4 regions of the Bacillus tuaregi genome follow, and region 1 is predicted to be linked to each of the others. Evidence: predicted binding sites of a transcription regulator. Region 1 holds the regulator's gene; each other region holds the start of a gene.
The links. Region 1 encodes Rex, which represses fermentation and respiration genes when NADH is low (regulators of the CRP and FNR family bind a similar motif). Its sites were predicted from a motif close to TTGTGAAATATTTCACAA; they were not measured.
Positions count from the first base shown of each region.

Region 1 (2,206 bases):
ATATTTGCTTGGTATTGAAATAGGATCAGATAACACAGAGCAAATCGTTAATCTCATTAAGACAGCTCCTATGGTCATCCTTGTCACTTCCATTATTGGACCCATTCTAGAAGAAATTGTGTTCCGTAAAATTCTATTCGGGGCTCTTTACACCCGATTGAATTTCTTTCTAGCCGGTCTTATCAGTTCACTTATTTTTGCCTTTGCACATGGGGAGCCAGAACACGTACTCCTATACTCAGCAATGGGCTTTACGTTTGCTTTTTTGTATGTCAAAACAAAACGGATACTGGTCCCGATTTTCGCTCATGTATCAATGAATACCATTGTCGTGATTATGCAGCTATATCCGGATTTGTTCCAACCATTATAAATCTTAATTCATGGAGGATTATGCTTTGAGACAATCACCGCTTTTTTCGGGTATCATTTATATATTTCTTGGTACATTATTTACCTTCTTCGCGATTCAAAATATTAACGAGGATGGCGGCTGGGGATTTTTCACCATCTTGCTTATTATCCTTGCCACCTTTGACTTTGGTTCAGGAATTCGAATGATTCTGTTTCACTTTCAGCTAAAAAAGCAGCAGACAAAAAAATGACCCTATAAGGGCCATTTTTTTATTCATCTGTTGCTTCTTCTTCTATTGAATAGTGCTTTAAGAAGTATACAAGTGATTGAAGCTCTACTGCTAGATCTATATGGTGTACGCGTACATGTGCAGGCACTGTTAAACGAGCAGGTGTAAAGTTTAATATTCCCCTTATATTAGCCTTCAACAGCCGGTCTGTCACAAATTGGGCTACCGGTGCCGGAATGGTTAGTATGGCAACCTCAATTCCCTGTTCCTCTATAACCTTTTCAAGATTATCCATATGATAGACAGGTACATTCCCAATCTTATGGTCGACTTTATCTGCCTGTACGTCAAAAGCGACTGCAATTTTGGTGTTATTATTTTTTAAGAAATTATAATTTAAAAAGGCCGTTCCAAGATTTCCGACTCCAATTAAAGCCACCTTTGTCAGTTCATCCTGGTCCAAAGTTTTACGGAAAAAGGATAGCAAATACTGAACATTATATCCATAACCTTTTTTACCCAATGCACCAAAATAAGAAAAATCTCTCCGGATTGTTGCTGAATCTACCTTCACTGCTTCACTAAGCTCAGCTGAAGATACTCTTTGTTTTCCAGACGCGTGTAAATTTGTTAAAAATCGATAATATAAAGGCAATCTCTTTGCTGTTGCTTGCGGTATCTTGGTCGTTTCATTTGCCATTCGAATCCCCCTTTTCCCTTCCTTATTCCTTTTTCACTTTGTGTACGGGCCATTAATGACTAAACACCTGTCTGTAAACACTTTCATTTTTACATCCTTTTAAAGTCCCCGTTTTTGCCACCTGTTTTCTCTACTAAATATGTCTCTCCTATCACCATTCCTTTATCGATTGCTTTACACATATCATAGACTGTTAAAGCGCACACAGACGCGGCAGTGAGGGCTTCCATTTCTACTCCAGTGCTCCCTTTCGTTTTAACAAAAACTTTAATAAACAATTCATAATCTTCATTCTTTGATTCCCATGAAAATGAGATATCAACACCAGTTAATGAAAGCGGATGACACATGGGAATAATATCCGATGTCTTTTTTGCTGCCATTATTCCTGCAACCTGGGCAACCGCTAAAACGTCTCCCTTTTTCATTTGGTTATTCGTTATTTTATCATATATTTCCTGACTCACAATAATACTTGATATTGCAGCCGCAGTTCGAAAGGACTCAGCTTTCTCACTGACATCTACCATCTTTGCTCTGCCTTGCTCATTAAAATGAGTAAACTCAGCCATATAAAAACCCCTCTTTATAAATGATACACTATTTTATAGGTATTTGTCTTTACTTTGTATTCTCCTTCACAAATAGTGTTTCCTATTTTAATAAAATATACAATTACTATTGAATCTATCTATAACCGCTCAATTCCCTATGTATTGCTGTCAACCTCTTTATCGGTTAATCTAGTAGTATAGAGGTGAACAATCATGATTTTATTACAAATCAATCAATTATGTAAATACTATGGAGCAGATATTATTTTATCAAATATAAAATTAGAGGTACAAACGCGAGACCGCATCGCTTTAGTTGGAAGAAACGGTGCAGGAAAATCTACCTTATTAAAAATAATCGCTGGGCA
Region 1 covers NZ_LT629731.1:4,003,202-4,005,407, forward strand. Annotated here, with positions in the region: gene BQ5321_RS21575 (CPBP family intramembrane glutamic endopeptidase) at 1-373, shown strand, start outside; gene BQ5321_RS21580 (YdiK family protein) at 399-605, shown strand; gene BQ5321_RS21585 (redox-sensing transcriptional repressor Rex) at 625-1,284, opposite strand; gene moaC (cyclic pyranopterin monophosphate synthase MoaC) at 1,374-1,856, opposite strand; gene BQ5321_RS21595 (ABC-F family ATP-binding cassette domain-containing protein) at 2,052-2,206, shown strand, end outside.

Region 2 (2,206 bases), 3.7 Mb from region 1:
AGCGGTCCTGGTCTATCCGGCGTCGCTCCAGTTCGGCAAGTTCCAGCTAGCTGACAGACCACATGAGCATCAAGCGATTATCACGATTGAGAATACCTCCAATGCTCCGCAGAAGATAACCTTTGAGGTTCCGAACAAGGAGCCTGGAATGACCTGGCATATGCCGATGCCTGTCTATCTGGAGGCTGGTGAGAAAAAGGAGGTAAAGCTGGAGCTCGAGGTTGACCCGCAAATTTTTAAGAAAAAGATTCACGATGGCAGCCTTACCCTACATGCGGATGGAAGGGATATCGGGATTCCCTATCTGTTTGTCCTGGAGGAGCCGAATTACCCCCGTGTCATGGGGTTTGACTTTGGTGCTGGTGATCGTGAAGGGATTTACCGCTATGAGGTCTACCTGCCGGGTGGAGCAGAGGAGTTTGGGATTGCTTTATTTGATCCGGACACGTACCAATTTGTGCAATACTTAGATTGGAAGCGGAATACGGGCAAAGGCATGCTTCAAGAGGATATTCCTGTCGAAAAGCTGCCGCCAGAGGGCTTGTACTTGTCGAAAGTCTTCGCAAGAAAGGCCGGTCAGGAGGATTGGATCGAAACGTACATTCAAATATCAAAAATTATAGATATACAACATTGATAATAACTTTTCAATAGTGAAAATAATGCAAATGTGAATAAAATGTGAACACGATTTTTGCTAATGTGACATTTTCAGACTTTTCACTACAAATCAATTGACAAGGGAAATGTGGCTATTGTATGCTAACAAAGGATATAATGAGAGGGTTTTCAGATAAAAAATGTGTCTAATTTTCGACAACTACAGTGATAACGCATACAATTCACAAAAACTTCACTTTTATTATTTTAAAATCTTTATTGGAATTTTCCTGGAGTGCGATTATAATGAAAAAGTATGGTTTTGTGAATCTTTTTTGAAATCGATTTTGTCGAAATTTCGAACGGCCTGAAGGAGACAGTAGCTATGAGTCAAAGTCGCCCTTTCAAAGCCATTGCGCTCATGTCAGCAATATTATCGCAGCTGGTTGGCACCATTTTGGTTGGAATTTTTCTAGGAAGATGGTTGGATGGTCTTATCGGGACTGCACCGCTTTTTTTAATCCTTGGTTTACTCATAGGATTGACTGCGGGAATCTTCGCAATTTTCCACACAATACAACATTTTAACCAGGAGAACGATAAATAATGCTGCAGTTTAAAACGATGTTCACAAGAGAGCGCAAATACATATTTTATTTGTTAGCGGTATATGTACTAGGATGGGGCTTTACATCCTACCAATCCATATTTCTAGGTCTCATACTTGGCACGTCCCTGAGCCTGTTTAATTTATGGCTTTTGGTGAAAAAGATTGATCAATTTGGTAATGTGATGGAAAAGGGCGGCAAGATGCGCTCTCTCGGAATGATGTCGCGCATGGCAGCAGCCATTTTTGCTGTAATGCTGGCGATGGAATATCCTGAGTATATCCATCCTATTTCTGTGGTTATCGGCTTAATGACAGCTTACATTGTCATTATGATAGATAGTATTCTACAGCTTTTTCATTCGCAAAAATAGTAGGGGAAGAGAGGTGAATAACAGATGAATCATGAAGCACCTATGAGAGAGTTTCTAGGTTTAAATTTCAATTTAGCCAACGTATTGATGATTACAGTTGCAAGTTTGATTGTATTCCTCATTGCCGTAATTTCTACCAGACGACTTGCCATGAAGCCGACTGGCATGCAAAACTTCATGGAGTGGGTCATGGATTTTGTCAAGGGTATTATTAATAGTAATATGGATTGGAAAACTGGAGGAAGATTCCATGTATTGGGAATCACCATTATCATGTATATCTTTGTCTCCAACATGCTAGGGCTTCCGTTTTCGATTACATATGACGGAGTACTGTGGTGGAAGTCACCAACAGCTGACCCTACTGTAACACTAACTTTAGCTGCCATGATTATTGGTTTATCACATTATTATGGGGTTAAGTTAAGGGGATTCGGAGCATACGGTAAGGAGTTCTTCAAGCCGTTTTGGTTCATGTTCCCAATTAAGATTATCGAGGAATTCGCTAACACCTTAACGTTAGGTCTTCGTCTTTACGGTAACATCTATGCAGGGGAAATCCTGCTCGGACTTCTAGCCGGAGGTCTGGCAACAGGGGTAGGCGGCACGATTGCAGCCATCATCC
Region 2 covers NZ_LT629731.1:289,346-291,551, forward strand. Annotated here, with positions in the region: gene BQ5321_RS03735 (S8 family serine peptidase) at 1-637, shown strand, start outside; gene BQ5321_RS03740 (AtpZ/AtpI family protein) at 986-1,207, shown strand; gene BQ5321_RS03745 (ATP synthase subunit I) at 1,207-1,581, shown strand; gene atpB (F0F1 ATP synthase subunit A) at 1,606-2,206, shown strand, end outside.
Region 2: a site for Rex is predicted at 923-940, ahead of BQ5321_RS03740 (AtpZ/AtpI family protein). Genes of this name have one in related genera too.

Region 3 (2,206 bases), 3.0 Mb from region 1:
AGTTAGCTTAATGGGCATGCCATACTATGAAAAGTATGCGCTCCTGCAAATAAACGAAATAAAAAAACGAGGATTAAAGCTTCCTTTTAATGAGGAACAGTTAGCAAGCCTCCTTAAGAAACTTATAGAGCTTGATTTAAGCAGACAGCCGAAGAAGCTTGAGCAACGTCCACTCCTATTCTGGCATGGAAAACAGGATCCCATTGTACCTTTTTCTTATACATATGACTTTTACGAAAGAATTAAACCACTTTATGAAGAGAATCCTAAAAAATTACAGTTTATTATTGATGAAAAATCTGGTCATAAAGTAAGCAGAGAAGGAGTCTTAAAGACAGTCGAATGGTTCGAAACTTATCTTGCTTAAGCGGAAAGTTTAAGCTTTTGCTCCTTTTCTGTTACGATAAAATAGACTAAATGACAAGCAAGGAGTGAGCATACATGGATCAAGATGTAAAAGATAGTATTATGGGTGCTTTAGAACTAGTAGAGGACCCTGAGATTGGCATGGATATTGTTAACCTAGGTTTGGTTTATGATTTAAAAATGGAGGAAGACGGAATTCTTACTGTAGATATGACATTAACATCAATGGGTTGTCCGCTAGCAGGTGTTATTGTCGATCAAGTGAAGGCTGCTTTGAAAGATATCCCTGAGGTTAAAGACACGATTGTCAATATTGTCTGGAATCCTCCATGGACGAAGGATCGCATGTCTCGATATGCAAAAATTGCCCTTGGAATTAAATAAGGCTTAATACCGGCAGAAACCTGCCGGTATTTTTATGTATAAAAACATGTGTAAAAAACGAAAACACCATTTATATGTGAGTAACCTCACTATAAAGACTTCCTAAGTGCTTTATAATTTGAATATTACAGACTGTAGAAGCTTACTGTTAGATTAGAGAGGAGTTTACACATGTTTAATAGAGACTTTAATAAAAATCCATTTATTGTCATATGGGAGCTAACAAGAGCCTGTCAGCTCCATTGCTTACATTGCCGTGCTGAAGCGCAGTTAAAACGAGATCCTCGAGAATTAACCTTTGAAGAAGGTAAGAAACTCATAGATGAAATATACGAAATGAACAATCCGATGCTTGTTTTCACTGGCGGTGACCCATTGATGAGAGAGGATGTTTTTGAGATTGCTTCTTATGCAGTGCAAAAGGGAGTTCGCGTATCCATGACCCCAAGTGCTACTCCAAATGTAACGAAAGAGGCGATTCAAAAGGCAAAGGAAGTTGGGTTATCGCGTTGGGCATTTAGCTTGGATGGGCATAATGCTGAAATACATGATCATTTCCGCGGAACAGCTGGATCATTTGACTTAACAATGGAAAGAATTAAATATCTTCATGAGTTAGAAATTCCAATTCAAATTAATACAACCATTTCCCGTTATAATGTAGGATTTTTAGAGGAAATGGCTGAGTTAGTAAAAAGCTTAGGCTGTGTTCTGTGGAGTGTCTTTTTCCTGGTCCCTACGGGGAGAGGCTTGGAAAAGGATATGATTTCACCTGTAGAGCATGAAAAAGTATTTACATGGCTCTATCAATTAAGTAAAAGGGTATCCTTTGATATTAAAACGACAGCAGGGCAGCATTATCGCAGAGTTGTGATTCAACAGAAAAGAAGAGAAATGAAAGAGAAGCAGGATCAAATTCAATACCTAGATGCATTAACGGAAAAGGGACTGACTGGTTCAATTGATGGGTTAGGAAGAGCTCCAATGGGAGTCAATGATGGAAATGGATTTATCTTTATTTCTCATATAGGTGATGTCTATCCTAGTGGATTATTGCCAATTAAGGTTGGGAATGTACGTGAGCAGACACTTAGTGATATTTATCGAAACTCTCCAATCCTACAGGATTTACGTAATCCAGATAAATATAAGGGGAAATGTGGTCAATGTGAATTTAGAAACGTCTGTGGCGGTTCCAGGTCACGAGCATATGCCATGACAGGTGATTATTTGGCAAGTGAGCCCTATTGTGTTTATATACCACAAGCACTACGAAAACAAAAGAGTTTATAACTATTTATACCAAACCTGACAAGATTTTGATTCATAAGAATATATCTTAACAATACGTTGAATTTATGGTCAAATAAGATGGGTATGTTCAGCATACTTAATCTATGTAAATATTGACTAAAGTATGAGATAATGAAATCTAATGTTAGCTTGCATTATATTA
Region 3 covers NZ_LT629731.1:1,048,671-1,050,876, forward strand. Annotated here, with positions in the region: gene BQ5321_RS07345 (alpha/beta fold hydrolase) at 1-367, shown strand, start outside; gene BQ5321_RS07350 (metal-sulfur cluster assembly factor) at 442-750, shown strand; gene BQ5321_RS07355 (TIGR04053 family radical SAM/SPASM domain-containing protein) at 922-2,043, shown strand.
Region 3: a site for Rex is predicted at 825-842, ahead of BQ5321_RS07355 (TIGR04053 family radical SAM/SPASM domain-containing protein). Genes of this name have one in related genera too.

Region 4 (2,206 bases), 1.5 Mb from region 1:
TTGGTGCCTTGCTTGCCTTTTTAGTATTAATGCCATTTCTAAATGATATTATATTCGGAATTATCTTTGCGGCCGTAGCGGGCATCATGGTCTTTATATCACTTGATGAATTGCTACCAGCAGCGAAAAAATATGATGAGGCACATACGTCCATTTATGGACTAATTGCAGGAATGGCTGTCATGGCTATAAGTTTATTGCTTTTCCTTTAAAAAAACCTTTTAAACAGTCCTATTGGTGGACTGTTTTTTTGTCTGTATTGCATAACCCTTCTGGCTCACAGAGCCTTTCTAAACCGTCAGTCTAGAAAAGTCTACTTGATTAATTAGAAAAGATGAATTTTTTTCGGCAAGCAGGAAAATATACAAATAGAGCAAGGGGCTTGCGTTATTGAGACACATCCTCCATTGCTGACAAAGCTTTGATTCGTAGTGGAACATAGGTTGATCAACTATTTGTTTATCAACTGTCATTACTTAGCTGTAATACAGAAGAATGAAAACTAACATAAGTGGCAAAATATACGTATATTAAGTTTTTTTATATGCAAAATATGAAAAAGTTTGATATAAAATCAAATCACCAAGGAGGAAACAGAATGAAACTGAAAGCATTATTAACATCAATCTTTTTAGTGGGGTTATTAACTGCCTGCGGTGGTAATGATGACCAGGCAGCTGATGATCAGGATAAGGCTGCAACAGAAAATGAGGAGCAAGCAGAAGAAAAAGATGATAAAGCTGCTGCAGAAGAAACAGAAAATGAAGGTGAAGATAAGGAACAAACTACTGATGCATTAACAACAGCATCGATTGTAAATGAACCTGAAGCATTTAAAAAAGCCGTTACAGAAGAAGGTACTTGGATTATTGCTACATTAAATGATATGACTATTGATGAAGAAGTTCTAGTTGCCGGTGAATTCCATGATAAAAATGATGCAACAAAGGATGTATATCGTAAATTAGCTTTATATACACAGGATGAGGATCATAATATCATCGATTCTTTCACGCTAACTGTACCTAAAATGACTGTTCAAAGCCCGAACTTTAAGATTCAAGGTGGAACGGTTAAGGGTGATGTGCTGGTCGAAGCACAAGGTTTTACTTTAGATAAAACGGCTACAATCGATGGTAATTTAATCTTCGCTAATGAAGATGTGAAATCTTCAGCGACCATCGATGGAAAAGTATCCGGTTCTACAGATGTGAATCAATAATGAAAAAAGACGTATGCCATGCATGCGTCTTTTTTTATATGATCAAGTATTTACCCGGTTTTTAAGGTGAATATATTATGATAATAAGTTCACAAAATATACATATGAAAAACGGCTATGGATAAATAAAGTATGATAAATTATGTCTATAAAGTAATATTAACGTCCTAGGAGGAAACACACATGAAATTCAAAGCATTATTAGCATCAACTGTATTAGTAGGGACTTTAGCTGCCTGTGGCACAGAAGAAGAGAAGCCAGAAGAAGCAGCAGCAACAGAACCAACAGAAGAGAAAGCAGAAGAGAGCACTGATGTAGTAACAACAGCATCTATCGTATCTGAAGCGGATGCATTAGTAAAAGCATTAAGTGCAGAGGGAACTTGGATTGTAGCAACACTTAACGATATTACTGTTGACGAAGAAATCGTTGTTTCTGGTGAATTCCATAATAAAAACGATGCAGCACAGGATATTTATCGTAAACTTGCTCCATATACACAAGATGAAGACCACAATGTTCTTGAAAGATTCACTGTTACAGTCCCTAAAATGACTGTGCAGTCTGAAAACTTCAAAGTACAAGCTGGTACCGTTAAAGGTGATGTATTTGTTGAAGCGAATGGCTTTACTTTAACAGCAGATGCAACAATTGATGGAAATGTATACTTTGCTAGCGAAGATGTAAAGGCTGCAGCGGTTATCGAGGGTAAAGTAACAGGTGCTCAAGAAGTAGGAGCAGCTTCTGATGTTGTAACAACTGCTTCTATCGTAACAGAAGCAGATGCGCTTGTAGAGGCATTGAGTGCAGATGGAACATGGATTGTCGCTACGTTAAATGATATCAAATTGGATGAAGAAATTGTTGTAGATGGAGAATTCTATAATAAAGATGATAAGAGTAAGGGTATCTACCGCAAACTTGCTCCATATACACAAGATGAAGATCACAAAGTACTTGAAAGATTTACAGTAGAAGTACCA
Region 4 covers NZ_LT629731.1:2,535,704-2,537,909, reverse strand. Annotated here, with positions in the region: gene zupT (zinc transporter ZupT) at 1-212, shown strand, start outside; gene BQ5321_RS14500 (hypothetical protein) at 599-1,222, shown strand; gene BQ5321_RS24480 (polymer-forming cytoskeletal protein) at 1,406-2,206, shown strand, end outside.
Region 4: a site for Rex is predicted at 1,300-1,317, ahead of BQ5321_RS24480 (polymer-forming cytoskeletal protein). Genes of this name have one in related genera too.